Regions from separate parts of the Rhodococcus sp. IEGM 1318 genome, predicted to be linked through region 1. Evidence: riboswitches for the same ligand, from Rfam matches in the RefSeq annotation. Region 1 holds a riboswitch; each other region holds the start of a gene.
The links. Region 1 has a riboswitch for S-adenosylmethionine ahead of R4P65_RS18825 (aminotransferase class V-fold PLP-dependent enzyme). Riboswitches for the same ligand answer to the same signal wherever they lie in the genome.

Region 1 (7,549 bases):
GTGCGCGGCTCGACAGTTTCGGTGGGTGCCAATTCGTCGAGATATTCGGCGAGCGATCCCAGCCGTGGATGGTCGTAGAGCTGTGCGACAGTCACTTCGGGGAACCGCTCGCGCAGGGCGGTCACCAACTGAGCAGCAGAGAGGGATCCGCCGCCCACTTCGAAGAAGTCGTCGTCGAGTCCGGTGATCTGCGCGCCCAGGATCGAACCCCACAGACCGGCAACCCAGGCGGCGGTGCCGTCGAGCCCCAACGCAGCCCCGGCATCTTCACCGGCGCCGGGCAACGGCCATGGCAGTGCATTTCGGTCTACCTTGCCTGACGTACGCGTCGGAAGTTCGTCCATCAGGGCCAGACGCGGCACGAGCGCTGCTGGTAGTTGCTCGCTGAGCAGTGCATGAGCGGCCTTGAGATCGAAGTCGGGATCCGTGCTCGCGATGTATCCGATGAGGAGTTGATTGCCGGCCGCCGTCTTCTTCACGGCTGCGGCAGCGCCGCTGACGCCCGGCAGGTTCTGTAAGGCGTTGTCGACCTCACCGAGTTCGATGCGCCTGCCGCCGAGCTTGACCTGATCATCCGCGCGGCCTTGGAACATCAGGCCGGTGGTCTCGAGTCGGACCAGGTCGCCGCTCCGGTAGGCGCGTTCCCACCCGATCGAAGGCATCGACGCGTACTTCTCGGCGTCCTTCGCGGGATCGAGGTAGCGGGCCAGGCCGACGCCGCCGATCACCAGCTCGCCCACCTCACCGACCGCTACGGGATTGCTCTGGGCGTCGACGACGGCAAGGTCCCAGCCGTCGAGGGGGAGGCCGATGCTGACGGGGCTCTTGCCGTCCATCAGTGCGCCGCAGGCGACGACGGTTGCCTCGGTGGGGCCGTAAGTGTTCCAGACCTCGCGACCCTCGACAGCCAGGCGCTCGGCCAGTTCGGGTGGGCAGGCTTCGCCGCCGAAGATCAGCAGTCGAACGGCTTCGAGAGCTTCGGCCGGCCACAGAGACGCAAGGGTCGGCACGGTGGAGACGATGCTGACGTCACGCGAGACCAGCCACGGGCCGAGGTCCATGCCGCTGCGAACCAGCGAACGAGGTGCCGGGACGAGGCAGGCGCCGTGGCGCCACGCGAGCCACATCTCCTCGCAGGACGCGTCGAATGCCACGGACAACCCCGCAAGGACGCGATCACCAGGTCCGATGGGCTCGTCCTGGAGGAACATGCGCGCTTCGGCGTCGACGAACGCCGCGGCATTGAGGTGAGTGACCGCGACGCCCTTGGGGGTGCCCGTGGATCCTGAGGTGAAGATGATCCAGGCGTCGTCCTCGGGTTCGGGTTCGCGAACCGGTGGATGTTCGAGCCGCTTAGCTGCCGTACCTGGCTGGATACCGTCGCCGGTGATGATCGCCGCTACTTGCGCCTCACCGAAGACCAGCTCGGCGCGCTCTTCCGGATCGTCGGCGTCGACGGGCACGTACGCGGCGCCCGCCGCGAGGATGGACAGGATCGCCACGTACAGCGAACGTGAACCTGACGGCATCCTGATTCCGACGCGGTCACCTGCGCCGACGCCGGCATCACCGAGCCAGCGCGCACCGAGCTCGATCTCGTCGAGCAACTCCGAGTACGACAGTGTGGTGTCGCCGTCGTCGATGGCAGGTGCTTCCGGGTTGGCCTCGGCTGAGGCCCGCACGATGTCGATGAGCGTGCGCGGCGCAGGTGCATGCGCCGACCGTAGGAATACGGACGGTATCCCGAAAGATTGTTCCGTCTCCGACTGCGACTGGAGTGGCAAACCCGTTGGTCCTGTTCTACTCACGAAACTTAGAGTCCTGCGAACTGTCGAGTTGAAAGTCTCACGACAAGTTTGCGAGTTGGTGAACAGATATGCCTAATGCAACATGCCGAACGTGCCGGTCAGTCCGTACTGGCAGCTTGGGCGTGGCCTTCTGCCGAGTCGGCGAACTCGGGTGTGTCGAACACCTCTCCGCCCAGTGGGTCGACAACCTTCGATTCCTCGGAGAAGTCGACGGCGCCGGTATCCGGGTCGATATTGACCGCATGGGCGGGAACTTCGTGGACCGCGAAGAGCATGTGGGCGTCGGAGGGTTCCGTCGTGATCCCGTTTTGCGACGGGGTCAGACCGGCGAAGGTCGACGAGATCTTCAGATCGCGGAGCCGCTTCTCGGTGGGTTGTGGAACGTCGGTCGACGCCGGGGTATTAGTCGAAACTCGCAGGTAGCGAGGTGCCGAAGCGACCTCGTACCGGAACGCCTTCAGCATCGACAGGCACGCGAGCACCATGATGACCGAGAACGGCACAGCGGTGGCGATGGCAACGGTCTGCAGCGCGGTCAGCGATCCACTGCCACCCACGATGAGGAGAACCGCGGCGGCGGCACCGGATAGGAACGTCCAGTAGACACGCGTGATCTTGGAGGTCTCCAAGCTGCCACCGGTCGCAAGGATGTCGATGACGATCGAGCCGGAATCCGCGGACGTGACGAAGAAGAACACGATCACGACGATCGCGAGGACACTCGAAATCGTTCCGAGCGGAAGTCCGTCGAGAAGCGTGAACAGCGACGTGTTGGTGTCCACTGCGCCGGATGCGTCGAGCATCGTGCCCTCGTTGCGCTGACGCAGAATGCCGGAGTTACCGAAGATCGTGAACCACAACGAACCGACCAGCGTCGGGGCCAGCAGTACACCGAAGACGAATTCGCGGATGGTGCGGCCGCGTGAGATGCGCGCGATGAACATGCCGACGAACGGTGCCCAGCTCATCCACCAACCCCAGTAGAAGATGGTCCAGGCGCCCTGCCAGCCGTCTTCGGCGAACGGGGACGTGCGCAGCATCAGTTCGGGCAAGGCCTGGACGTATCCGCCGAGGTTCTGCACCCACGACTGCATGAGGAACAGCGTCGGTCCCAGAATCAGGACGAACAGGGCTAGCGCTGCAGCGAGCATCATGTTGATGTTGGAGAGCCACTTGAGGCCCTTGGTGACGCCGGAGACGACTGAGAAGGTGGCCATACCCGTCACGATGACGATGATGGTGATGACCAACCAGTTGTCGGTCTCCACCCAGCCGAGGTAGTCGAGGCCGGCCGAGATCTGCTGGACACCGAAACCCAGCGACGTGGCGACACCGAAGAGCGTGCCGACGATGGCGACGACGTCGATGGCGTGGCCGATCTTTCCCTCGATGCGAGCACGTCCGAGCAGTGGCTCGAGCAGCCAACGGATCGACAGCGGGCGGCCCTTTCGGTAGGTCATGTACGCCAGACCCAGGCCGACGACGACGTAGATCGCCCATGCATGCAGGCCCCAGTGGAACATCGTCAGTTCCATTGCTTGATTGGCCGCGGCGTCCGTGGATCCGGCGACCTGCCCGGCGACGGGAGGGGTCACGTAGTGCGAAAGCGGTTCGGCTACTCCGTAGAACACGAGGCCGATGCCCATACCGGCGCTGAAGAGCATCGCGAACCACGAGAGCATCCCGAATTCGGGCTGCTCGTCGTCACGTCCCAATCGGATGTTGCCGATGCGGCTGATTCCGCAGTACAGAGCAAAAATCGCGAAACCGGTCGCGGAGAGGATGTACCACCAGCCGACGCCGTCGCTGATCACGTTGTTGAGTGTTTCGAAAGCATCCGCGGCGGTTCCCGCGTAGATCACGGCAAAGGCGATCAGGGCAAAGATCACTATCGATGCGGGGATGAACACGGGTTTCCGTAGTTCACGCCACGCAGTTTTGACCGCAGTCATTCCACTCCTCGAACATTCAGGCATTCACAGCGCCCATCAGGGCGGCCACGTGTCACGCGTAGGTGGGCGTTTCGCTCACACCATCGCAGGTCAAGACCGGGCTATTGCTTTGGAATTCAACGTAACGTCAAGTTTCGGTCAACTCAACTGGACGAAAGATGCTGTACTGCCGCGAAAATTCCCACTGAATGCCCTTGTTTCGGTTGTAAACCGTTGGGCAATAGTGGTATTGGGTCACAAGTGGAAGGCTGAACGACGAATTCGATTGGTACGTTGAGTTGAATCGCTCGGGTCGACGTTCACCGATTGATCGGAATTGTCAAACTCGGCGAAACGGCCTGTCTGTCAGGTGGTTAACTCCTGGCGTGCTCGTTCGATCGTGGCGGTAAGGCGCCGATATCTAACTGTGATTGTGATGGTCGCAACTATCAGTGGTGCGGGCCCTGTTCGCCACGCTGGGCGTCGATGAGATCCATCGCATCCTTCAGGCCCAAGCCCGGATGTAGTTCGCGTAGTGCCTTGATTGCCGAAATACGGTCGTCAGTCGACGCGAGTGTGCTACGGACATCGTCGGCGGGTATTTCGGAGGGGGCAGTTGTCCCTTCCCAACACGCCGGTTGAGGATTGTTCCTGGTTCGCCAGGCTTGGACGGTGCCGTAGGCAAATCCAACCGTCGCGAAAAGCCAGATCGCGAACCATGTCCAATTCCAAGCTGTGGGTTCTGTGATGACCTTGTCGATGGTGCTTGGGCCGAAGAAAACGAGTAGCCAGGCCAGCACGATCGTCTGCCACCATCGCTCGACGCGCCTGCTCGGTACCCACCACTCGGCCATCGATCGATACTCGCACAGGGCTGCTGTTTCGGTGCGACGATGGAGATCATGGAGATTCGTGATGCGGTGGAGCGACTTAGAGGGGATTCCGGGACCTCGATGATCTTCGGTGAACCGCACCAGACCAGCGACGGATCAATGATCATCACGGTTTCGCGTCTGCATCGGCGGTGGCGCGGAGACCCCATGCCGGTGCCAGTGGGAGTGTTCTCGATCCACGAGGGTGAGCCGTCGTGGTCACCGGCTGTCGATCACACCAGGGTGGCTTTGATGGGGGAGTTCATCGGGTTGGCGGCCGCGGTGATCGCAACTCTGGCCGTTCTACGTCGTCCGCCCTGGCCTGATGTGACGATTCAGAAGGGGTGACTCAGAAGGGGTGACCCAGAATTACGCCGATCAGCTGGAACGGCATTGCCAGGAACATCGATCCGACGTAGAGCGGATAGCGAACCGGATCGCCGGCGAGGTAACCCTCGGCGAGCCAGGCCATTACGTCTGCTGATCCCATAGTCTTTCGTCCCTTCGCTGTTGTGGTTCAACGACCTTTTCGGTCGTGGGAGTTGTTTTGTTACAAGCGAACTCGAAGGAGGAGTAGATGTGATTACAGTTTCGACTCAGCAAACGTCGTCAAATGAGATCTTCGGGGGCGGCGGCTGACAACGGGCGCGATTACGACTTGCCGGGGCAAACTCCATCGGCGGAGTTTGGATACTTAGCATCGTGCGGTAGTGAAATCTGTGCGTTCTGCGCAGGATCGCCGAGCGTATTCGCGCAGCTCGAGCTCGGTTGGAACCCACAATTGGAACCCGCAAGTGGAACCCACAGTGGAGGCATGGACGCGGGCCGACACGTTTCAGCCTGCCGCCGCGACACGGCCCGCGCCGCTACGAGATTCGAATGGCGCGCCGCTACGAGATTCGAATGGAGAGTTGCTCGAGACTCTCTCGACGTACCTCGACGAAGAATCGTCTCTGGCGCACACCGCAAAATGAATGGGCTTGCGCCGCAACACCGTATCGAGTCGAATCGATCGAATTCAGCGCCTTCTCTCGGTGGATCTGGCCGATCCGGAAACCCAGGCTTGCACTCCACCTCGCCTGCCGGACGATTACGCGGTGACGACGGCCTTCGCGGCTTCGTCTTGACAAGCGCGGGAGGTTCCTGCCATCCTCGTTGCCAGGTCACGAGTACCAGTGTTCAGCCCCGGCTTGCTGGTCGGCAACCCTCCTCCGCGGTGGGGTGCTCCGGGTGACGACCCGGCTGCGTTCGAAAACGAATGCGGCAAGCGCGGACTCTTCCGGGGCCATCTCCCGACGAACGAGTCCTTGAACGTGAGGATTGTCTTCGATGACTGCTGTATTGAGTGCCGACACCTGCTGCACCACCGCGATTGCCAAGGTTTCGGGTGCTGACCTGCAGGTTCCATTGGTTCAGGGCGGCGAATGCTCCTACGCCAACTTCGACTACGCGGCCAGCGCGCCGGCATTGGCCCAGGTCACCGACCGTATCGCCGAATTGTTGCCCACGTACGCCAGCGTCCACCGCGGTGCCGGCTACGCGTCCCGTATCTCCACCCTCACCTACGAGAACGCTCGTGAATCCGTTGCTCGTTTCGTGAACTGTGCCGACGATCAGGTTGTCGTCTTCACCCGAAACACCACTGATTCGCTGAACCTGCTTGCCCAGTGCGTCCCCGGCAGCACCGTTGTCCTCGACGTCGAGCATCACGCAAACCTGTTGCCGTGGAATGACGCTCGTATCGTCACCGCCGCAGACACCATCGAAGAAACGATCGAGCGTCTGATCGGTGAACTGTGCACCAAGCCTGCTGCGCTGCTCGCAATCACCGGGGCCTCCAACGTGACCGGTGAGATCCTGCCGATTGCACGTTTGGCCGACATCGCTCACCGGTGCGGCGCACGTATCCTCGTCGACGCTGCTCAGTTGGCGCCCCACCGTCGCATCGACCTGCAGGAATGCGGCGTCGACTACGTAGCGTTCTCGGGCCACAAGCTGTACGCGCCCTTCGGCGCCGGCGTTCTGGTCGGCCGCCGTGACTGGCTCGACGAAGCTCAGCCGTACCTCGCCGGCGGCGGCGCCGTGCGTGAGGTGACCGTCGAGTCCACCGAATGGGCTTGCGCGCCTGCACGTCATGAGGCCGGTTCCCCCAACGTGCTCGGTGCGGCAGCAATCGCGACCGCATGCGAAACCCTGCACGCCCTGGACTTCGACGTCATCGCCGAGCATGAGAAGGCACTCACCGCACAGCTCACCGACGGATTGTCCGCCATCGAGGGAGTCTCGTTGGTGCGACTGTGGAACGACGCTCCTGACGCCGTCGGAATCGTCACCTTCACCGTCGACGGATTCGAAGCGGGCGAAATCGCCGCATTCCTCTCCGCCGAGCACGGCATCGGAGTTCGTGACGGTCGCTTCTGCGCACACCCGGTTCTCGCGCGCCTCGGTCTCTCCGGCGGCGCCGTCCGCGCCAGCCTCGGGCTCGGTAGCAGCTCGGACGACGTGACGCGCTTGGTCGACGCCGTGAACATCCTGGTTTCGAATCAGCGTGATTGGAACTACGCCAAGACTGCCGGAGCGTGGAACCCCGTGCCCGAGACCCGCCCCTTCCTCGGAGCTGCCGACGACAACGCCGGCGCAGCCGAGTGCGTCTGAGCTGAGCTCGGTCCCCGAAAACTCGAATGGACAACTAGCATGGCAGCCATGGCAGCAGCGGATTTTCCCGCCACCCCTTCGAGAGTGAGCATCACTCTCGGTCAGTGGTGCCGTCGTCATGTCGATCTGTGCCGTACCTCGTCAGGAATGTGTTCGAGCTGACGATTCGTCTCGCTCATCCCACACTTTTTCTGATTTTCGGAGGTCACACATGTCTTCACTCGCTTCGCATTCTCTGCACGTGGCGGTCGAGTTGACCGGATCCGGTCACCATCCGGCCGCT
Region 2 (7,549 bases), on a different contig from region 1:
ATGGATCCGCCGACCACCGAGGCCAACTGGTCGATCCCGAGCAGATCGACAAGCTTCTTCTCCGCCGCGATCTGATCCCGGATGGAGATCTCCGGGAACCTGCTGCCCCACGGCTTGCCGTCGTCGGCCAGTGAACTGGGACCGGTCGTGCCGCGACAACCACCGAGGACATTGGTTGCGATGACGCACCATTCGCCGGTGTCGATCGGTTCGCCGGGGCCGACCATCCCGTTCCACCAGCCGGGGGATGGCTGATTCGCGGAGATCGGACCGGTGACGTGCGAGTCTCCGGTCAGTGCGTGCTCGACGAGTACGACGTTGTCGCAGTTCGGGGACAGCTCACCCCACCGCTGAACGGCGAGCGAAACGGATGGGAGTACCGCGCCGCTTTCGAGTTCCAGGGCGCCGATGTCGACGAACCCCACCTGACCGTCGGCCGGGGGTAGGAGGTCGATCCTGGGCTCCAATTCGTTCACGGTCACGAGTTTGCCACCGCAGCCAGGCCGACGGTGAGATCGGCGAGGATGTCGTCGATTCCCTCGATCCCGACCGCGAGGCGGACGAGTCCGGGCGTGACACCCGAAGCGAGCTGCTCTTCGGGGGTGAGCTGCGAGTGCGTCGTCGACGCGGGGTGGATGACGAGTGAGCGAACATCACCGATGTTGGCGACGTGGCTGTGCAGTGTCAGGGCGTTGACGAACTTCTTGCCCGCATCGATCCCGCCGGGCAGCTCGAAGGTGACGATGGCGCCGGTTCCCTTGGGCGTCAGCTGCTTTCCGCGTTCGAACCAAGGCGAGGAGGGAAGTCCCGCGTAGGAAACGGAGGCCACCTCGCCGTGGCGGTCGAGGAACTCGGCGACCTTCTGTGCATTGGACACGTGACGCTCGATGCGCAGGCTCAAGGTTTCGATGCCCTGCGCGATGAGGAACGCGTTGAACGGCGCCACGGCGGAGCCGAGATCGCGCAGCAGTTGGACGCGAGCCTTGAGAGCAAACGCCGGCGCGCCGAGGTCTGCGAAGGTGACGCCGTGGTAGCTGGGATCAGGCGTCGTGAAGTTCGCATGGCGACCCTGCGTCCAATCGAAGGTGCCGCCGTCGACGATGACGCCGGCGATCGCGGTGCCGTGTCCGCCAAGGTATTTGGTGGCGGAGTGGACGACGATGTCGGCGCCGTGTTCGAGCGGGCGGAGCAGGTACGGCGTCGCGACAGTGTTGTCCACGATCAACGGAAGACCGTTCTCGTGGGCCAGCGACGAGATGCCGGGTAGGTCGAGAATGTGGTTCTTCGGATTGGCGATCGTTTCGCCGTAGAACGCCTTCGTGTTCGGGCGAATTGCTTCGCGCCACTGGTCGAGATCGTCAGGATCCTCGACGAACGTGACTTCGATGCCCAGCTTACGAAGGGTGTAATGCAGGAGGTTGTACGTGCCGCCGTACAGGTACGGGCTGGAGACGATGTGGTCGCCGGCCTCGGCGATGTTGAGGATCGCGATGGTCTCGGCAGCCTGACCCGAGGAGAGGAGGAGTGCGGCGACTCCGCCTTCGAGGGCAGCGATGCGCTGCTCGACGGCGTCCTGTGTGGGATTCATGATCCGCGTGTAGATGTTGCCCGGCTCGGCGAGGCCGAACAGTGCCGCAGCGTGATCCGTGCTGTCGAAGACGTAGCTGGTGGTCTGGTAGATCGGCAGAGCGCGCGCATTGGTGGCGGTGTCCGCTGTTTGCCCGGCGTGCACCTGCTTGGTCTCGAACGACCAGTTCGCGGTCGGATCAGAAGTTGCTGCGGCGTCGGCTGTGTTGTCGGTCATGATTTTTTCACTCCAGTGGTCTGACGGATAGATGTCGGACGGGGGCGAATGATCGCCGCCCCGTGCTGGGGTCTATCTACAAGTGCGACACATACTGAAAAACCTCCGTGGGGCTCGGCCCGGTCTGGGGTCCGTCCCTGTCGGACCCGCGCTTGTCACCCGAATTGCGGTGGAACTGCGCGAGCAGATCCACGTCGGGAAACCTGGTCATCACCCGGGGCACCCCACCGCGGTTGGAGGGTTGCCGTCCAGCGAGCCGGGGCTTGACGCTGGCACTCATGACCACGTCGGATTCTACCGGGAAGTGAGCGCAGTCCTGACGCGGGGCGAAATGTGAGCCGCAACCGCACGCGAGGCAGAGCGACGCAGCCCACTAGCAGGCAAAAGTTACTCGCGAGTAGAGACGGATGGGTGGACCTGCCGGTTGCGGCCTCACGGGTTAGCAGTACGCTTGTCTTGTTTGGGACTCATCTCCCGAGATCAGTCCACACCGTCTAGGTTTGATAATCGAACCGTTCGCGGACCCACTCACAAAGTGTGACCGCAACCGTGTAACCAGGGAAACTTCCTAGGAGGACGCGAAGCACCCATGTCCAAAATCAAGGTTGAGGGCACCGTCGTCGAACTCGACGGCGATGAGATGACGCGCATTATCTGGCAGTTCATCAAAGACAAGTTGATCCATCCGTATCTCGATGTGAACCTCGAGTACTACGACCTCGGTATCGAGTACCGCGACGAGACCGACGACCAGGTCACCATCGACGCAGCGCACGCGATCCAGAAGCACGGCGTCGGCGTCAAATGCGCCACGATCACGCCGGACGAGGCACGTGTCGAGGAATTCGGTCTCAAGAAGATGTGGCGTTCCCCGAACGGAACGATCCGCAACATTCTCGGCGGCACGATCTTCCGCGCACCGATCATCATCTCCAACGTTCCGCGACTCGTTCCGGGCTGGACCAAGCCGATCATCATCGGCCGTCACGCATTCGGCGACCAGTACCGCGCCACAGACTTCAAGGTCCCCGGCCCCGGCAAGGTGATGATCACCTACACGCCTGAGGACGGCAGCGCACCGATCGAGCACGAACTGGTCAACTTCCCCGAAGAGGGCGGCGTCGTCCAGGGGCAGTACAACTTCACCACGTCCATCCGTGACTTCGCTCGCGCGTCGCTCACCTACGGACTGCAGCAGAACTACCCGGTGTACCTGTCCACCAAGAACACCATTCTCAAGGCGTACGACGGTGCCTTCAAGGACATCTTCCAGCACGTGTACGAGACCGAGTTCAAGGCTGAGTTCGATGCCGCAGGTCTGACCTATGAGCACCGCCTCATCGACGACATGGTCGCTTCCGCACTCAAGTGGGAGGGCGGCTACGTCTGGGCATGCAAGAACTACGACGGTGACGTCCAGTCCGACACCGTGGCCCAGGGCTTCGGCTCGCTCGGCCTCATGACGTCGGTTCTGCTCACACCGGACGGACGGACCTGTGAGGCAGAGGCTGCTCACGGCACCGTGACGCGTCACTACCGTCAGCACCAGCAGGGCAAGCCCACCTCGACCAACCCGATCGCATCCATCTTCGCGTGGACCCGTGGGCTCGAGCACCGTGGCAAGCTCGACAGCACCCCTGAGGTCATCGGCTTCGCGCAGGCGCTCGAAGACGTTGTCATCAAGACCGTCGAAAGCGGCCAGATGACCAAGGACCTCTCGATGCTGGTCGGCGGCGATCAGGGCTACCTGACCACCGAGGAGTTCCTCGGCGCGCTCGACGTGAACCTGCAGAAGGCCATGGCCGCGAAGTAGATTCACCGCTTCACCTCTCGAATGGGACGTCCGGGAAACCGGGCGTCCCATCTGTGTTCGCGGTCTCACGTGAGTGAACTCACCCGCTCTCACTTGGAAGTTCAACCAGGTGTGAGATCACAATTGATCAGTGACTTCGTCTACCCTCTCCCGTTCTGACGCCTCGACACCCGGGGTTCGTTCCGCCAGAGGTCCGGCGATGCTCGCTCTCGCCCTCGGCGGTTTCGGTATCGGCACCACCGAGTTCGTCGCCATGGGATTGCTCCCGGAAATGGCATCCGGGCTCGGCGTCTCGGAACCCATCGCAGGCCACGTGATCTCCGCGTACGCGCTCGGCGTTGTCGTCGGCGCTCCGCTGATCGCTGCTCTCACCGCACGGGTACCGCGCCGCACACTGTTGATCGCGCTCATGGTCGCCTTCACCGTCGGCAATGCCGCTTCGGTTTTCGCGCCCTCGTACACGACGCTGATGATGGCTCGCTTCGTCGCCGGATTGCCGCACGGCGCGTACTTCGGAGTCGCCGCGCTGGTCGCAGCGCACCTGGCCGAACCGGGCAAACGCGCGAAGGCCGTGGCGATGGTCATGATGGGTCTTTCCGTGGCCAACGTGATCGGGGTACCGGTCGCCGCCTGGATCGGTCAGGCACTCGGCTGGCGCAGCGCCTTCGCCTTGGTTGCGGTAATCGGAGTGGCAACGGTTGCTTCGCTGTTCGTCTGGATACCGCGTTTGGACGGTATGCCGGTGACGAATCCGATCACCGAACTCGGGGCACTGGGCCGTGTCCAGGTGTGGATGACGCTGATCGTGGGCATGGTCGGATTCGGCGGCATGTTTGCCGTCTACACCTACATCAGTACGACGCTCACCGACGTGTCCGGGCTTGACGCTTCGTTCATTCCCCTCGCACTCATGCTCTACGGACTGGGCATGGTGGCCGGCAACTTCGTCGGCGGATACCTCGCGGATCGCGCACTGATGAAGGGCTTGTTCCTGTCGATGGGATCCCTCGTGGTGATCCTCGCGGTCTTCGTGATCGCCGTGCGCAATCCGTACACGGCACTGGTCTTCGTCTTCCTCATCGGTCTCGCGGGGTCCTCGATGGTTCCGGGTCTGCAGACACGGTTGATGGACGTCGCCGAGGACGCTCAGACCCTGGCTGCTTCTCTCAATCACGCCGCGCTGAACATCACCAACGCCTTCGGAGCGTGGATCGGCGGCGTCGTCATCGCGGCCGGTTACGGGTACACGGCGCCGGCGGCGGTGGGGTCTTTGCTGGCCGTCGCGGGTCTCGTCGTGCTGGCGGTTGCGGTGATTCTGCAGCGTAGGGCCGTGCGCTGATCTGGGAGCCCATCCGCGTCGGTGGAATCGGCTACGGTGCTTGCCGTGCCACAAACTGCTGACTCCCACATTCTTGCGCCCCACACCATCACGTCCGTGAACGTCAACGGCGTTCGAGCAGCGGCCCGTAAGGGCATGCTCGACTGGCTGGAGAAGACGTCGGCGGATTTCATCTGCCTTCAGGAAACGCGTGCGTCGGACGATCAGCTTCGCGAGACTCTCGAACCGGCGCTCGGCAACGGATGGTTCCTGGTCTCCGCCGAGCCGTCCGCGAAGGGACGCAACGGAGTCGCCGTGCTCTCACGTACCGAGCCCGACGCGGTGCGGATCGGCCACGGGGACGACGAGTTTCTCGACGCCGGTCGATACATCGAAGCCGACTTCGCGGATCTGACCGTCGCGAGCCTGTACCTGCCCTCCGGTGAGGCGCTCACGCCGAAGCAGGAAGAGAAGGAGCGGTTCATGGCATCCTTCGCAGTTCACCTCGCCTCCACCGCTGCGGCGGCCGAGGCTGCCGATCGCCACGTGGTGGTCAGTGGAGATTGGAACATCGCGCACACCGAACTCGACCTCAAGAACTGGAAGACCAACAAGAAGTCCTCGGGATTCCTCCCCGAGGAGCGCGCATGGATGGACCTTCTGTTCGCGCAGGACTCCGCGTGGGTGGACGTCTTCCGCACCCTCCATCCGGGTGTCGACGGTCCGTACTCGTGGTGGTCGTACCGAGGAAAAGCCTTCGACAACGATTCGGGGTGGCGCATCGACTACCAGGTTGCCACCCGCGGATACGCCGAGCGGGCCAAGGTTGCCCTCGTGGAACGCGCTGAGTCCTACGACCTTCGTTGGTCGGATCACGCACCTGTCACCGTCTCGTACCGGTAGGGACGGGCATGCCTGAAGGTCTGAAAATGCCGAGCGCAAAGACACGCAACGCCATCATCACCGTCGTCGTTGCCGTGGTGGCGCTTGTGCTGGCGGTGACGCTTTCTTCACGCGACTCCGACAGTTCGGCGTCTTCGGCGTCGTCGGTCACCAAGTCCTCGAGCATTCAGTCCTCGAGTGTTCAAGCCAAGCCTGGCGCCACCACCAAGGCTGCGCCGTCGAGTTCCGCGCCGTCGAGTTCCGCTGCCAAGACAACACAGCAGACGAACAGCGATGCGCCGGCGCGAGTTCTCGCCACGCTGGTGGAGATCGACGCCGGGAGGTGGCCGGATTCCGCCAACGCGCCGGGCACCAAGGGCGGCATCACCTTCCGCAACAGCGAAGGGCGTCTACCGGCTGTCGGTGCCGGTGGCGGACGTGTCGTCTATCAGGAATGGGATGTGAACCCGAAGAAGAACGGCCAAGGCCGCGACGCCGAGCGAATCGTCACCGGCAACGACGGTTCGGCGTGGTACACCCTCGATCACTACGACACGTTTGTGAGGATTCGCTGATGTCCGACTCGTCCACGGTCAGCGTGACGCAGTGGCTGGACCCGTCTTCCGTCGTGACTTCGGTGGCCCTGCGCGGCGAGCAATCGGTCGCGGATGATCTTGCGCGTGAACTCCGTGGCGAGGATTTTGTCATTCGGGTGGTTCGTGGAGAGAAGATGCGGACCACGGCGCAGGTCTTCGACGAGTTCGCGGCGGCCTTCCAGTTTCCGTCCCACTTCGGACGAAACAAGGATGCTTTCGACGACGTCATGCGCGATCTGGACGATGTACTCGGATTGGGCGCCGGATATGTAGTTGTGATCCGAGGCGCGGGTTCTCTACTGTCCGAGCAACAGGATCAGTTGGAGTGGTTCCGCGGAACGATGGACTTCTACGCCGAAGAATGGGCACCCGTCGTTTTTCGGACCGTCTACCAGTTCGATGAGGACGGCCCCAGCGCCACCGGTGAAGACCTCGTCGAACTCGACTACCCGGGCACCACGCCACTGCACTGATTTCCACTCGTGAAAAGATCGGAACCATGTCGACCCCTGCAGAACAGAAGCCCACCGCAAAGCCTCGCGTGCTTTCCGGAATCCAGCCGACGTCGGATTCTTTCCACCTCGGCAACTACCTGGGTGCGCTGCAGCAGTGGGTTCCGTTGCAGGACGATTTCGACGCTTTCTACTTCATTCCGGATCTTCACGCCATCACGGTGACGCAGGACCCGAAGGAACTGCGTCGTCGCACCAAGGTTGCGGTGGCTCAGCTCCTCGCAGTGGGTATCGATCCCGATCGGGCGACGCTGTTCGTGCAGAGTCAAGTTCCTGAGCACACGCAGTTGGCGTGGGTCCTGAACTGCATCACCGGTTTCGGTGAAGCCAGCCGCATGACTCAGTTCAAGGACAAGTCCGCCAAGCAAGGCAGCGACAACGCCAGTGTCGGTTTGTTCACCTATCCGGTTCTGATGGCCGCTGACATCCTCCTGTACCGCCCGCAACGAGTCCCGGTGGGTGAGGATCAGCGCCAGCACCTCGAACTCGCACGCGATCTGGCCGGCCGGTTCAACACCCGCTACGGCAAGGCGTTTGTCGTTCCTGAGCCGCAGATCATCAAGGGCACGGCAAAGATCTACGACCTGCAGGATCCGACCGCGAAGATGAGCAAGTCCGCTGCCA
Region 3 (7,549 bases), on a different contig from region 1:
CGGATACACACGCCATGTCATTGAGGATGATGAGCAGTGTCGAACTGCTGATGCGGTACCCGGTGTATTCCGGTGTCACGTAACTTCCAACGAGTCCGTGTAATTCGACATCGTAGTTCGTGTTCGACAGGAGAATTCCGCCGCTGGGCAGATCGGACAACGTCAGGGTCGTCGAGAGGCCGGTCACGTCTCTGATCAGCGGAGGTTGGGTGGTGTTGGTTGCATTTCGGACGATGATTCGAAATGTATCCGTGGCAACGCCAGGCCAAGCGAGCAGGACGGAAGTTCCCTTGTCCGAGCAGGTCATTGATGCGGGAGGTTTCGGAAAGCTTGCTGAAGTGCTGAACGAAATGCTGCCCGCTGTCGCCGTGCCCGTGAAGGCGGCCTGTGTTCCACCTATGTTCGTAATGCCCGTCACGCTGAGACCGACCGTTGCCAATGCGACGATTGCCTTGAAGGCGTGGGAATCGCCGCGCGAATCCTGACGATCCAGCCCGGGTTCCCCTTCATCCGCTCTCTTTCGGGGGCGAAATGCGATGTACAGCAGTCCCCCGACGGCAATCGCACCGAGGACAATGCCACTCGGCCCTGACAACCAGACTGCGGCATAGCCGAGTCGGTCGACGCTGAAGAAGACTCGATCCGCTTCGGTGATGACGTAAGGATCTGGGTCTGCGACGGGATTTGCGTCGCCGCGCAGTTGTGCGACGGCAAGATTGTTGCCTTGCTGCTCGATCGTGTCGACACGATGGGTGATTCGAACGCCTTGGTTGTCGTAGACACTGACGATGTCACCGACTTGAACTTCCGAAGCAGGCACTGTGCGCGCAAATGCCAGCGCGCCGGTATCGATCGTGGGAGACATCGATCCGCTCTTGAAGATCAGCGGCGTGATACCGAAAGCGAAGCCGGCAACGAACAAGGCGATGGATGCCAGACCGGCGAGGGCTCCGACCGTGAGCAGGATTTCCTGAATCCGCCTCGGCATAGAGGCTTTCGGTCGAATATTGGTATGTCGTGACACGGCGCTCACACCTTTGCCGAGAAGTTCAGGACGACGCTCGACGAGCTGCTCGTCGGTGGGGTCGGACTTGTCGGAAGCGTCACCGAGACACAGAGATTATCGGTTGCCCCGACAGCCAGAGAACGGTCGGGCGCACCGACCGCCTGATTTGCGGTGAGGGTCAGGGGTAAAGACGACACCACATTGCTGCCATCTGTGCATTTGTTGGCCACAGTTCCGTTCGACGACACAGTCATCCGCAAGTAGGTCGTCAGTGCGCCGGCGCTGGTGGAAGTAATCGTGTATTTCAGAGGAAGATTCACGCCTGCCCCCACGTTGTTGACTTTGACGATGGCGGAGTTCGAGTCGCCGGGGAGCATCCCGGTTTTGCCGAGTTGGCTGAAGCTCAGTGTTGTGGTCAGCATGGGTTGGGTTGTGGTGTTCAACTGTAGATTGATCGACCCGGTCGTGATGTTTCCCGAAATCGCAGTGGCGGAGGACGTCCAGGCCGCGAGTGTGGTCACACCGCCGACGCCTAGCACCATCCCCAGTGCGAGCAGCGCGCGAAAACGCGTGCTGGTCAACAGGTGACGAATCCGGTGGGCCGGACGGTCAGGGTGCGAGGGCATCGTGTTGGCCTCTCTCGATCTGGACGGAGTCGGTGACGTTGGAAGCTGCAGGGTCAGGAGCCAATCGGGCTCGAGCTCGCTCCTTCCGGCCGTCGCGGATGCCGCTGATCATCATGTAGGCCGCGTACAGCAGTAGTGCCGTCACGACTATCACCACGATCACGATCCGCTGCTCTCCTGTGAGCCAAGTGTTGACGTAGCCGAGATACGGAAGGCTGTACCAAACCTTTCCCCGGATCTGTACTGGCCGTACTTCTTTCTCGTCGCGTTCACCGTTCGCGTCGCCTTGGGTGATGAAAGTTCTTTCACCCTTCTGGTTTTCACTTGTGGCGATGATCCGGTGCGTGACGACGGTTGGCTGCCCGGATTCGAGCTGGTAGGTGATGGGTGTACCGATCCCAAGTTCGGATGGATCGACAGGTTTGACTACCACCAGTGATCCAGGGTTGTACGTCGGGCGCATCGAACCGGTCAGAATCGTGAAGCGTTGTGCGCCGGCAAAGAAGGGGACGACGATGGTCGCGACGATGACAGCCGAAATCGCCAACAGCAGTGTCCAGCTGACAATCGAGGTGACCCACCACAGAGGGCCGGTACGTTCACCGCGTTTGGTCGAGTGTTTCGTCATGCCGCCCCTGCCTGGAACGTGAAGGTGGCGTTGTTCGTCTGACCGGAAACCGCACCAGCCTCCACCGTGAGCCGCAGACACAGGACGTATGTGCCACCAGATGCGAGCGGAGTAGGCATGTACGCGGGAGAAACCGGGTATTGCAGCGATGCATTCATCGATCCGGACGTCAATGGGGTCACTGCCGGGGCCGTGGTGTTGACGCCGGCAGGGCAGGCACCTTCGTTGGCAACTCCGTACGTGGTCAACGTGAATCCCGGAAGTGTGGTCGTCGACTGCATTCGCCAGTGCAGAGGATCAGACCCCGAATTCTTGACGGTGAGCGGAGCTTGCACCGTGTTCCCCGGGACGATAGGCGTCGCGGCCGTCGTCAAGTTCGCCAGGGAGTAGGCCGCACTGGTTCCGGCCGATGTGCCAACGGTGAGGTTGACGCTGGCGGCAGTTGCGGTCCCACCACTCGCGCTCGCCGAATCGGACCACAGTGCGAGCGACTGCTGTGACGATGCGAACACCGCTACAGCAGCCACCGCGACTGCGATAGCTCCCCAGACCCTTTTCCTCATGAAATTACGGAGCCGGAGTCAGCGCTGTCTGAGTGACGACCAACTTCATCGCCGCCAAGTTCAGCGACTGATTCTGTGCGACCTGATTGGCCACCTCGGTGAAGTTCAGACGGACTCCGACGTGCACGATCGTGCCGTTCTGTACCTTGGTGATCTGTGAAATCGGGTTGCCACCAGCATCCTTGATGGTCGTAACCGGCTGTACAGCGGCGGCAAGTTCGGCGCTGTTGGCACCCGGAACGATGCCGGCCGTATCCGCGGTCAGAACAGCCGCGAGACGATCGCCCACTGCGGTCACGGTGACGTCGCAGGTGTATTCGATGCTCTCGGTAGTGACGATGCGGTAAGCCGAGATGTTGGTGATTGCGGTCTTCGTTGGGTTGAGGGAGTTCCAACCGCCGCCGACCGGTGCGCAGGCGCTCAGGTCGAGTGCACCGGAAGTGACGGGTCCGCCGCCTCCGACGTCGGCTGAGTCGCTCCACACTGCGAGCGAGCCCGCACCGCCGAGGAGGAGGGCACCGGCCGCCGCAGCAGCGATCGCGCCCTTGGTCTGCTTCTTCATGAAAATCTCATTTCATGTCTGGGACCCGAAATGGGTCGTTCAGAAATGAGTATCATCCACGGCAAACGATTCGTTACTGCTTTGTCGCAAATTCTTTTTCGACTGCGATCCACCTTTTCTGGTCCAGAAAACCGCTTCTGAACTGTGTATAACTACCATTATGTAATTCTGGTCTGAAGAAAACCGATTGTTTTTCTAGTTGGAAAAAGCGGACTAGTCGGATTCTGGCAAATTCACCGTTCTTTCGCCGGCTAATTACCGACTCGCGGTTTTGTTTTGCAATTTGAATCAATTGTTTGTGTTGCTACGGAATGGATCGGTTGTCGTTCCCACAAGATCGGCGACCGACTCGAGGACGATGGTCGGGCGGTAGGGGTAGAGCTCGACCGACGCGCGGGTCGAGATCCCGGTCATCACCAGAATCGTCTGCAGTCCGGCTTCGAGGCCACAGACGATGTCGGTGTCCATGCGGTCGCCGATCATCAATGTGTTGGCCGAATGAGCGCCGATGGACCGCAGGGCTGAGCGCATCATCAAAGCGTTGGGCTTGCCGACGTAGTAGGGATCGCGTCCGGTTGCCTTGGTGATGAGAGCGGCGACCGAGCCGGTTGCCGGTAGAGAGCCGTCGCGCGACGGCCCGGTGGCGTCGGGGTTGGTGGCGATGAACCGCGATCCGCGCTCGACCAGGCGAATGGCGGTGGTGATTGCCTCGAAGGAGTACGTGCGCGTCTCGCCGAGGACGACGTAGTCGGGGTCACTATCCGTCAGGACGTAGCCGATGTCGTGCAGTGCAGTGGTCAGCCCCGATTCGCCGACCACGTAGGCGCTGCCGCCCGGACGCTGGTTGGCCAGGAAGGTCGCGGTAGCGAGCGCTGACGTCCAGATCGACTTCTCCGGGATGTCGAGTCCCGAGTTGAGGAGGCGTGCTCGCAGGTCACGCGGGGTGCGGATGGAGTTGTTGGTGAGCACCATGTACGGAATGTCGTTCGACGCCAGTTCTGCCAGGAACGTGTCTGCTCCGGGTATCAAGTGCTCCTCGTGGACGAGAACCCCGTCCATGTCCATGAGGTAGGTCCAACCGGTCTGATCGTCTGTTCTGGTCATATCTCCAGTATGTGCGGGGGCCGCCCGATGTGGGCGGTCAAGCGAGAAGACGCCACAAGCCGACCAGGCCGACGACGACAATCGTGTAGCGCAGTGCAGTGGGGGACAGGCGTCGTCCGTAGCGGGCGCCCAGAACGCCACCACCGAGTGAGCCGACAGCGATCAATCCGGCTGCTGCCCAATTGATCTGGTCGAAGGCAAGAGTGATGTACATCCCGGCTGCGACGATGTTGACGAGCAGTGAGAGCAGGTTCTTCGCGCCGTTCATGCGCTGGAGGGTTTCCGGGAGGATGGCACCCATCACACCGATGAGGAGGATGCCCTGCGCGGCGGTGAAGTAACCGCCGTAGATGCCGACTGCAAAGGTGCCGGCGGTCAGGAGCATCAGCCTCTTGGTGGACAGCGCCGTTTCTTCGGTGGAGCGCTTCTTCGCCCACGCCTGGATACGTGGTTGGAGGAGCACAAGTGCGAGAGCCAGGATCAACAGCACCGGAACGATGGTCTCGAACAGTTTCTCGGGTAGATGCATGAGCAACCACGAACCGAGGAGCGCGCCGGCGAGCGACGCCGGAATCTGCCATTTCAGACGATCCCCCTGTCCCGACAACTCACGCCGGTATCCCCACGTCCCTGAAACCCCGCCGGCGACGAGCCCGACTGCATTGGACATCGTCGCGGTCACCGGCGGCATGCCGAAGGCGACCAGGGTGGGAAACGTGATCAGCGTTCCGCTGCCGACCACGGCATTGATCGCGCCCGCACCGATACCGGCCAACAAGATGAAGAAAGCGTCGATTCCACTCACTCCGCAGACGGTACGGCAGAGGAAAAGTCAGTCCGGACGGCGGTCCCGGTCTTGATTCGAACACTCCATTGAACACGGCGGCCAAGGCTTCGGACACCGTTGGAATCAGTGCGATTTCAACGTGGAGAGACCTTCAGTTCCCTTGCAGTGCAGGGAAATACAACATTTGACGACTCGGCATTTCGCGTCTAGTCTTTGCTCACCATCCAGAGCGACCGAGAGACCTGGCTCGTCGACGTCGCAGCAACCCCCCGAGTGATCGGGAGCGGGTGCTACCGCCAGGACCGATGGAAGGCATCACATGGGTTCCACTTCGCACGCTGCGCACAGGCGTCGTCACATCGATCTGTGCCGCACCGCTTCGTGTCACTGTCACTGACCGAACTGCCGTCGTCTTCGCAACTCGAGCGCACCACCTCGAGAACACAGCTGCGTCCCCATTCCCCGAAAGGTCTATTCGTGATGTCCATTCCGTCAGGTAGTGCGCCGTGAGCGCGCCCACCGATGTCCGCCCCGACAAGTCGGTGGCCGAGCCGCAACTTCCCGACTCGGAACTTGTCGTTGCTCGTACCTGGCACCCGCTGCGTTGGGTGATCAGCGCAGTTGTGCTGGTATTTCTTGCTCAGTTCATTCACGGACTCGTCGTCAACCCGGGCTGGGACTGGCCAACGTTCGCGCAGTACTTCACTGCGAAATCAGTGCTTGCCGCGTTGTGGATGACGATCAAACTGACCCTGTGGGGGACGATCCTCGGATTCGGTCTCGGAGTGTTCCTGGCACTCGGCCGGTTGTCGAAGAACCCGGTCCTGCAGGTGATCGCCTGGACCTACATCTGGGCTTTCCGCTCGATTCCGCTCATCGTGCAGCTGCTCTTCTGGTTCAACATCACGTACCTGTACCAGACGCTTTCTCTCGGAATACCTTTCGGGCCGGAGTTCTTCACCTTCCAGGTCAGTGGTGTGATCGGCGGATTCACCGCAGCAGTTATCGGTTTGGCGCTACACCAGGCAGCGTACTCGGCCGAGATCATCCGCTCCGGAATCATCTCGGTCGATCACGGTCAGATCGAAGCTGCTCACTCGCTCGGTATTCCGCGCAGTCGACAGTTCTTCAAGATCGTTCTCCCGCAAGCGATGCGGGCGATCCTCCCCAATGCCGCCAACGAGGTCATCGGACTCTTCAAGGGAACGTCCATCGTCTCCACCATGGCGATCGCCGAACTGTTCTACCAGGTGCAGGTCATCTTCGGCCGCAACGGACGAGTTGTGCCCCTGCTGATGGTCGCCACGATCTGGTACATCATCCTCACGACGTTGCTCTCGATCGGTCAGTACTACGTTGAGCGCCACTACGCCCGTGGATCCGCCCGCGCTCTTCCTTTGACTCCGATACAGAAGGCTCGCAAGAAGTTCGACGAGATTCGTGATGCGCGTCTCGATATTCCGAGAGGTGCGACCCGATGACCGCAGAGCTGGCCGAAGAGACGGTGTACGCCGTCGAAGCGCGCGGAATCCACAAGTCGTTCGGCGCGCTGGAAGTACTTGCCGGCGTAGATCTCCTGGTCCGCAAGGGTGAAGTGACCGTCATTCTCGGCCCGTCCGGTTCCGGTAAGTCCACCTTGTTGCGCACCCTCAATCACCTCGAGAAGGTCGACCGAGGGACCGTGCGGATCGACGGAGAACTGATCGGATACCGGCGCAAGGGAAATCGACTTCACGAACTGCGTGACCGAGAGATCCTGAAACAGCGTTCACACATCGGATTCGTGTTCCAGAACTTCAACCTGTTTCCGCACCTGACTGCGCTGGAAAACGTGGTGGAAGCTCCGCTCTCGGCCCAGAAACGAGACCGTGACGAGGTGTACCGCGAAGCTCGCGCACTGCTCGAGCGAGTGGGAGTGGGGGACAAGGCCGACGAGTATCCCCGCCAACTCTCCGGTGGCCAGCAACAGCGCGTCGCCATAGCGCGAGCGCTGGCACTGCGGCCGGCGGTCATTCTCTTCGACGAGCCGACCTCGGCGCTCGACCCGGAACTGGTAGGCGAGGTTCTCGAAGTCCTGGCTCAGCTGGCCCGTGACGGCGCCACTTTGGTGATCGTCACGCACGAGGTCGGTTTTGCTCGGGAAGTGGCGGACACCGCGGTCTTCATGGATGGCGGCGTCATCGTCGAACAGGGCCCACCTTCGCAGGTGATCGACAATCCGATTCACGAACGAACCAAGGCTTTTCTCTCCCGCGTTCTCTGACGCGACCAAG
Region 4 (7,549 bases), on a different contig from region 1:
ACTACCTCCCGCTGCAGTCCGGCCGGATCGACGCCTACTTCGGGCCGAACCCGTCATCACAGTTCCACGCCAAGCAGTCGGGGGAGACCGAGGTTGTCGGTGAGTTCTCCGGGGCCGGCGACACTCTGCAGGGGCAGATCGCGGTGCTGGTGAAGAAGGACAACGGTCTGATCAAGGCAATCAATGACGCGATCAACCACACGATCGAGAACGGCACGTACCAGCGGATCCTCGAGCGCTGGAACATCACCAGCGAAGCCGTCGACACGTCTTTGATCAACCCGCCCGGCCTTCCGAAGACCAAGTGAGCTCTCGTCCATGAGTGAGATTCCCGATGTGATCGTCATCGGCGGAGGGCTCGTCGGGTCCTCCGCCGCATGGCGGCTCGCGGCGCGCGGACGTAGCGTCGTACAGCTGGAACAGTTCGGGCCGGGGCACAAGCACGGTGCGTCGCACGGTACTTCGCGCATCTACCGTCAGGCCTACGACAATCACCTGTACACAGGGTTGGCGGCCGACGCGCTGCCGCTGTGGCGGGAGTTGGAGACCACGACGGACATCGGGTTCCTGGAACTCACCGGCGCGGTCGATCACGGTCTGCCGCAGGCGGTGCAGTCCAAGGCGCAGATATTGGTCGAGGCGGGCATCAAGGGTGAGATCCTCACTCCTGCCGAGGCGTTCGCGCGCTGGCCGGGGCTGCGATTCGACACCACCGTGCTCCATCACCCCGATGCAGGCCGGTTGCATGCGGATCGCGCCGTGACCGCTTTGAAGGCGGGAGCGGTGTTCGCCGGTGCCGAGGTCCGTCACGACGTTCGGGTACTGGCACTCGCGCGAGCGTCGTACGGCGTGGACGTGGTGACGGACAGTGGAACGCTCGCGGCTCGTCAGGTCGTGATCGCGGCCGGTGCGTGGACTGCGGACCTGATCGCAGACAGCGGCCTCGGCTCCGAAATCGCATTGCCGACGCTGCGCACGACGCAGGAACAACCGGCGCACTTCGCACCGCTCGATCCGGGAGTCGAGTGGCCGAGTTTCGTTCACCACCCGGGTGCACAGTTGGAGACTGCGGGAATCTACGGACTCGGTTCCGAGGACGGCATCAAGATCGGTGAACACGCGACCGGGCCGGTGGTGACTCCGCAGACCCGCGACTACACCCCTGATGTCGACGGTGAGCAACGATTGGTCGAGTACGCCGAGTCGTGGTTACCCGGCGTCGATTCCGCCCAGGTCGAGTCGATCACGTGCCTATACACGAGCACGCCGGACAGTCACTTCGTCATCGACCGAGTCGGCGATGTCACGGTTGCGGCGGGATTCTCGGGTCATGGATTCAAATTCGGTCCAGCCCTGGGTGAACTTGTATCGGACCTCGTCGACGGCACCACTCTCGCTTCGGAAGCTTTTCGGCTGGGGGAGCGTTGACCAGATTCATGGAGGAAAGTGTTGTGGCACTGGAGCTCGGGACTCGACAGCTCGACGGTATCGGCGCGGTAGAGGTCTACTCGGTATCGCAGGACGATCCCTTGGCAGCTCCACTGATCGCGGAGTTGGCGCTCGAATACAGCTCGCGTTACGGCGGGACTCGCGAAGCGATGCTCGAGGATCTCACCACGTACCCGGCAGAAGAATTTGCGTACCCGCAGGGGGCGCTACTGGTGCTCACCCACGAGGATGTACCGATTGCGGGCGGTGCATTTCGCCAATTCGATTCCACCACCGCCGAACTGAAAAGAATCTGGACATCGGCCGACTATCGGAAGCGCGGCCTCGGCAAGGTCGTCGTTCGTGAGTTGGAACGAGAGATCGAACTTCGCGGATACAACCGGGTGTTCCTCACGACGGGCCCTCGGCAACCCGAGGCGCTCGCGCTGTATCTGTCCAGTGGATACACACCGCTTTACGACGCTTCACTCTCGCCCGAAGAGGTGGGCGTCCACCCGTTCGAGAAACAACTTCGAGTGCTCGAAAATGTGACCCGAGCAGCAATTCCTACCGACCGGGTTGACAACACCCGGGTTTGACCTCGTACACTTGCGAACGACCATCCAGAGCGACCGAGAGACCTGGCTCATTGAAGTCGCAGCAACCCCCCGAGTGATCGGGTGCGGGTGCTACCGCCAGGACCGATGGAGGACCACGAAATGAAGGCAGTCGAAGGCGGTTTCGATACCGCCTGGTCGCGTCGTCACGTAGACCTGTGCCGCACCGCGGGATCTTTCTGTACCAACTGACCTCGGTCAGTCATTCACACTCAGGCGAGTCGTCGACAAGTCTGTTTTCTCTTCTCTGCACAAGTGATTCGTGCTCGATCGCCTTTTCGGAGCTTCTTGCTTCAGGGCGGCGGGTGCGCTCTTCGGCATGCCTCTTTAGGAGTTCTTGGTGTCCTCGCCCTCATTCGGTGCCCGTAAACGCGCGACCGTACTTGCCGGTATCGGTGCTCTCTCGGTTCTCGGCACGGTCCTCGCCGGCTGCAGCAGCAACGGAAGTGACAGCGGTGCCGACGCGGGCCCCGCGCAGTCCGGTGGAACCCTTCGCTACGGCCTCTCGCAGGCGCCGACGTGCGCCGATCCGGCCCAGGCCGGAAGTAACCAGACGGTGTATGTCACTCGTACCGTGGTGGATTCGCTGACCGATCAAAATCCCGACTCCGGAGAGATCACCCCGTGGCTCGCCAAGAGTTGGGAGATCAGCCCCGACGCCGCGAGCTTCACGTTTGTCCTTCGTGACGATGCCACTTTCAGTGACGGCACACCGGTGACGGCGGATTCGGTGAAGAAGACCTTCGATTCGGTCAAGAACCTTGGGCCGAACGCGTCGTTGGCGAAGAGCTACCTGTCCTCCTACACGGGTACCGACGTCGTTGACGCACACACGGCGAAGATCAATTTCTCTGGACCCAATGTTCAGTTCCTGCAAGCAACTTCGACGCCGCAGCTCGGAATCCTCGCTGATTCCACCACTGCACTGGCACCCGAGCAGCGCTGCCCCGGTGCAGCGGTGATCGCCTCCGGGCCGTTCGTCTACACCGACTGGCAGCAGGACAAGAGTGTCAAGATCGCCAAGCGCGCGGGATACAACTGGGCGTCGGACGCGGTCGCGCATCAGGGCGAGGCCTACCTCGACGGCGTCGACTTCACCGTGGTCCCCGAATCCGGTGTGCGCGCGGGCAGCGTGGCTTCCGGCCAGCTCGATGCGGTCAGTGATGCGCTCCCACAGGACGCGCCGCAGATCGAGGGCGCAGGCGGACGCATCCTCACCCGGCCGAACCCGGGCGTGAGCTTCTTCTTCCAGCCCAACGTCAGTCGTGGAGTTCTCGCTGATCAGTCTGTCCGCCAGGCCATCGTTCCGGCGATCAACCGGCAAGAGCTCGTCGACACCGTTCTGGATCCGTCGTTCTTCCCGGCAACGAGCCCGTTGGCTCACACCACTCCGCTCTACACCGACGAATCCAGCGTCGTGACGTACGACGCCGACAAGTCGGCGAAGCTTCTCGATGCAGCCGGTTGGAAGACCGGAAGCGACGGTATTCGCGAGAAGGACGGGCAGAAGCTCACTTTCAGCGTCACGTTCAGCCCGGTGTTCTCGGGTAATCAGGCCATTCTCGAGCTCGTTCAGCAGCAGCTCAAGAAGGTCGGCGTGGACCTGCAGCTCAATCTGGTCTCGAACGGTGAATGGACCGAGAAGGGGGTGTCGGGTGATTACGATTCGCTGTACTACAACAGCACTAGGGCCGACGCCGACATCCTGCGGGCGTCGTTCAGCACCGAGGGCCGCAACCTCAACCGTCGCGGCGCAGATCCGGAGCTCGACAAGGTTCTCACCGAGCAGCTTGCAGCCACGGACAACGGCCAACGCGGCGAACTGGTATCCACTGCACAGGAATTGATCCTCGACCGTGGACTCTCCATCCCCACCATCGAGCTCTCGCAGGCCATCGGCGCCGGATCGAGTGTGCAGGACCTGAACTTCGAAGCCTCCTCACGCCTGCAGTTCTACGACGCATGGTTGTCGGGTAAGTAATCATGACTCGATACGTACTCACCCGACTGGGTCAGGCCGCAGTGGTCCTGTGGGCCGCCTTCACCATCTCGTTCGTGATTCTGTTCCTCCTGCCGAGTGATCCCGTCAGCATGGCTGCCGACGCGTCCGGTCAGGGTGTTGCAGTGGATCAGGCTGCGCTCGATCAGCTTCGGGCGCGGTACGGCTTGGACCAGTCGGTGTGGGTGCAGTACTGGACGTCGCTGACGAATGCTCTTCGCGGCGATTTCGGTACATCGATCTCCACCGGCCAGTCGGTGACGGATGCCATCTTCTCGGCGCTGCCCAGCACTCTGGTGCTGGCAACCACCGCCTTGGTTCTGGCCGTGTTGTTCGGAGTGGCGATCGCGTTCTTCGCTACCTACGCCCGCAAGCGGTGGCTCGCGAACCTGTTGTTCTCGCTGCCGCCGCTGGGTGTGGCAGTGCCTACTTTCTGGGTGGGTCTGATCCTTCTGCAACTCTTCTCGTTCCGTCTGCACATCTTCCCGGCATTCGGAGACAAGGGATTCGCAACGGTGATTCTTCCGGCGATCACCTTGGCGATCCCGACCGGCGCGGTGATCGCGCAGGTGCTCACGACCAGCCTGCAGTCGACGCTACGTTCGCCGCACGTGGAGACTGCGTACGCCAAGGGCGCAAGCCGTTGGCGCGTCCAGACCCGTCACGCATTGCGACTGGCGAGCATTCCGGCATTTACCATTGCCGGTGTGCTGGTCGGCACGCTGCTGGCGGGCTCGGTGGTTGTGGAAACGGTGTTCTCTCGCGCGGGCGTCGGCCGTCTGACCCAGACGTCGGTGATGGCGCAGGACATCCCGGTGGTGCAGGGAGTCGTTGTGTTCGCCTCTCTCGTGTTCGTGCTCGTCAACCTCGCGGTCGACCTCTTCTACCCCTTGATAGATCCACGGATCATCCAGACGAAGAAGAGTCACACCGAAAAGTCGAATACCGAAAGCTCGACCGATCTGGAGCCGGCTCATGTCTGACACATTGATCGAACCCCTACTCCTCGATCCGCGCGTCGAGGCGAAGGCACCTGTTGTTTCGCGCCGAAAGTCCACGGCCATCGGCTGGATCCGAAAGCCCGGCTTGGTGATTCCGGTGTTGATCGTGTTGCTTGCCATCGGCTTTGCCGTCGCACCCGGATTTTTTGCCGGCGGCGATCCGTTGTCCGGCGTCCCGGCAGACAAACTGCAGGGCCCGAGCCTGGCGCGTTCGTTCGGAACCGACAACCTCGGGCGTGACCTGTACACACGCTTCGTGCACGGCGCTGCACTGTCCCTGACCGCGACTTTGGTAGCGGTGGGAATCGCGTTGGTAGCAGGATCGATCATCGGTCTGCTCGCGGGCTTTGTCGGCGGAGTCGTCGACGCCGTTCTGATGCGCATTGTCGATGTCCTGCTGTCCATTCCGGCGCTGCTGCTCTCGCTGGCGTTGGTGACCGCACTCGGCTTCGGCACCATCAACGTTGCCATCGCGGTCGGCGTCAGTATGGTCGCCAATTTTGCGCGAGTGATGCGTGCCGAAGTGATGCGGGTGCGCGGCGCTCAGTACGTCGAGGCCGCGTTCAGCTCGGGTGTGCAGTGGCTCGGTGTCCTGCGTCGGCACGTGCTGCCCAACTCGTACGCGCCCGTGGTCGCGCTGTCCGCAGTCGAGTTCGGGCAGGCAGTTCTTGCAGTGTCGGCACTGAGCTTCTTGGGATTCGGTGCGGTTCCGCCTACCCCTGAATGGGGATCGCTGGTATCCGAGGGGCGCAACTTCCTCGCCAATGCCTGGTGGATGACAACACTTCCCGGTCTCGCGATTGTCGCCGTGGTCATCTCGGCACACCGTATCGGCCATGAGATCGAAAGGAGCAACCGACGATGAGCACGACCGAGGAACAGTTGCTTTCCGTCACCGATCTGCAGATCTCCTACGGCAACGAGCCGGCCGTATCCGGTGTGAGTTTCACCGTTGGCCGCGGCGAAGTGGTTGCGGTGGTGGGGGAGTCGGGTTCGGGAAAGTCGACAACGGCGCACGCGATACTGGGCCTGCTCGCCGGTAGCGGCCACATCACGGGCGGAAGCGTCGAGTTCGAAGGTGAGAGAATCGATTCGTACTCCGACCGTGCGTGGCAGCGAATCCGCGGCGCTCGTATCGGTTTGGTGCCGCAGGATCCGACGACCTCGCTCAACCCGGTGACCCGGATCGGCGACCAGGTTGCAGAAGTCCTGCGGATCCACGGCCTCGCCGACCGGCGAACAGCGCGGTTGGATGCCGTCGCCGTGCTCGAGCGTGCGGGTATCGACCGCCCGGAAATCCGGGCACGCCAGTACCCACACGAGCTATCCGGCGGTATGCGGCAACGAGTTCTGATCGGCATCGCTCTTGTGGCGAACCCGGCCCTCATCATCGCCGACGAGCCGACCAGTGCTCTGGACGTCACGGTTCAACGACGCATTCTCGACCATCTCGACGAGCGAATCGCCGAATCCGGTGCCGCCGTGCTCCTGATCACGCACGACCTGGGGGTGGCCGCAGACCGCGCGGACCGGATCCTGGTGATGCAGGGCGGCAGGATCGTCGAATCCGGCCGCACCGCAGATATTCTGGACAACCCGCGACACGAGTACACGAAGAAGCTGCTCGACTCGGCTCCGAGCCTGTCCTCGGGGCCGGTCGATCGGCCGGTCCGTCAGGATACGAGCCCGCTGCTGACGTTGACCGGAATCACCAAGCGTTTCAACGTCGGACACGGGAGTTCGATCACCGCGGTGAACGAGGTATCGCTGACCGTTCCGCGTGGTCAGACGGTGTCGTTGGTGGGGGAGTCGGGCTCCGGCAAGTCGACCACGGCGCGCATCGCCGTGCGGTTGCAGCAGGCGGATGCCGGCACCATCTCCTTCGACGGACACGACATCACGAAGGTCAAGGGCAGCGATCTGCGCGAGCTGCGCCGAAAGATCCAGCTCGTGTATCAGAACCCTTACGCATCACTCGACCCGAAATTGTCCGTCCAAGACATCGTGGCGGAGCCGCTGCGGGCCTTCAAGGTTGGAGGACGCAGTCAGCAACAGAGCCGTGCCGCCGAGCTGCTCGATCAGGTTGCACTGCCCGAGCAGTTCCTGAGCCGCAAGCCGGCCGAACTCTCGGGCGGCCAGCGTCAGCGGGTGGCGATCGCTCGCGCGCTCGCTCTGAAGCCGGATCTACTCGTTCTCGACGAGCCGGTATCAGCTCTCGACGTCTCGGTTCAAGCGCAGATCTTGGCGCTACTCGACGAGTTGCAGCGAGAGCTGGGACTGACCTATCTCTTCATCTCCCACGATCTGGCGGTAGTTCGCCAGATCAGTGACGTAGTCGGCGTCATGCAAGCTGGGCGATTGCTCGAAATCGGCACTACCGCCGAGATTTTCGACAATCCCCGAAACGGGTACACACGCACACTTCTCGACGCGATCCCCGGGCGGGATCATTCGACAGGAAAGGCCCAACATGTCCGAGCGTAGTTCCGGAGCATTCCTGGTCG

Region 2: it holds a riboswitch for S-adenosylmethionine, as region 1 does, so the genes downstream of both, R4P65_RS02625 (bifunctional o-acetylhomoserine/o-acetylserine sulfhydrylase) here and R4P65_RS18825 (aminotransferase class V-fold PLP-dependent enzyme) in region 1, are expected to answer to the same signal.
Region 3: it holds a riboswitch for S-adenosylmethionine, as region 1 does, so the genes downstream of both, R4P65_RS33200 (putative leader peptide) here and R4P65_RS18825 (aminotransferase class V-fold PLP-dependent enzyme) in region 1, are expected to answer to the same signal.
Region 4: it holds a riboswitch for S-adenosylmethionine, as region 1 does, so the genes downstream of both, R4P65_RS33195 (putative leader peptide) here and R4P65_RS18825 (aminotransferase class V-fold PLP-dependent enzyme) in region 1, are expected to answer to the same signal.

The regions. Positions count from the first base shown of each region.
Region 1 is NZ_JAWLSC010000007.1:320,565-328,113, reverse strand. It holds gene R4P65_RS18860 (Pls/PosA family non-ribosomal peptide synthetase) at 1-1,784, opposite strand, end outside; gene R4P65_RS18855 (BCCT family transporter) at 1,907-3,760, opposite strand; gene R4P65_RS18850 (hypothetical protein) at 4,189-4,593, opposite strand; gene R4P65_RS18845 (hypothetical protein) at 4,633-4,959, shown strand; gene R4P65_RS18840 (hypothetical protein) at 4,961-5,101, opposite strand; gene R4P65_RS18835 (hypothetical protein) at 5,406-5,585, shown strand; gene R4P65_RS18830 (helix-turn-helix domain-containing protein) at 5,586-5,738, shown strand; SAM riboswitch class IV at 5,773-5,887, shown strand; gene R4P65_RS18825 (aminotransferase class V-fold PLP-dependent enzyme) at 5,941-7,266, shown strand; gene R4P65_RS18820 (hypothetical protein) at 7,478-7,549, shown strand, end outside.
Region 2 is NZ_JAWLSC010000001.1:566,972-574,520, forward strand. It holds gene metX (homoserine O-acetyltransferase MetX) at 1-482, opposite strand, end outside; gene R4P65_RS02625 (bifunctional o-acetylhomoserine/o-acetylserine sulfhydrylase) at 479-1,804, opposite strand; SAM riboswitch class IV at 1,948-2,088, opposite strand; gene R4P65_RS02630 (NADP-dependent isocitrate dehydrogenase) at 2,394-3,617, shown strand; gene R4P65_RS02635 (MFS transporter) at 3,817-4,956, shown strand; gene R4P65_RS02640 (exodeoxyribonuclease III) at 4,993-5,838, shown strand; gene R4P65_RS02645 (ribonuclease domain-containing protein) at 5,865-6,392, shown strand; gene R4P65_RS02650 (barstar family protein) at 6,392-6,886, shown strand; gene trpS (tryptophan--tRNA ligase) at 6,913-7,549, shown strand, end outside.
Region 3 is NZ_JAWLSC010000010.1:28,933-36,481, reverse strand. It holds gene R4P65_RS22075 (signal peptidase I) at 1-1,024, opposite strand, end outside; gene R4P65_RS22070 (SipW-dependent-type signal peptide-containing protein) at 1,030-1,587, opposite strand; gene R4P65_RS22065 (signal peptidase I) at 1,616-2,260, opposite strand; gene R4P65_RS22060 (hypothetical protein) at 2,257-2,823, opposite strand; gene R4P65_RS22055 (alternate-type signal peptide domain-containing protein) at 2,828-3,385, opposite strand; gene R4P65_RS22050 (HAD-IIA family hydrolase) at 3,674-4,489, opposite strand; gene R4P65_RS22045 (sulfite exporter TauE/SafE family protein) at 4,527-5,294, opposite strand; SAM riboswitch class I at 5,494-5,588, shown strand; gene R4P65_RS33200 (putative leader peptide) at 5,596-5,673, shown strand; gene R4P65_RS22040 (amino acid ABC transporter permease) at 5,783-6,757, shown strand; gene R4P65_RS22035 (amino acid ABC transporter ATP-binding protein) at 6,754-7,539, shown strand.
Region 4 is NZ_JAWLSC010000010.1:20,696-28,244, reverse strand. It holds gene R4P65_RS22030 (ABC transporter substrate-binding protein) at 1-308, shown strand, start outside; gene R4P65_RS22025 (FAD-dependent oxidoreductase) at 319-1,428, shown strand; gene R4P65_RS22020 (GNAT family N-acetyltransferase) at 1,437-2,027, shown strand; SAM riboswitch class I at 2,045-2,139, shown strand; gene R4P65_RS33195 (putative leader peptide) at 2,133-2,237, shown strand; gene R4P65_RS22015 (ABC transporter substrate-binding protein) at 2,386-4,026, shown strand; gene R4P65_RS22010 (ABC transporter permease) at 4,029-5,027, shown strand; gene R4P65_RS22005 (ABC transporter permease) at 5,020-5,910, shown strand; gene R4P65_RS22000 (ABC transporter ATP-binding protein) at 5,907-7,529, shown strand; gene R4P65_RS21995 (LLM class flavin-dependent oxidoreductase) at 7,516-7,549, shown strand, end outside.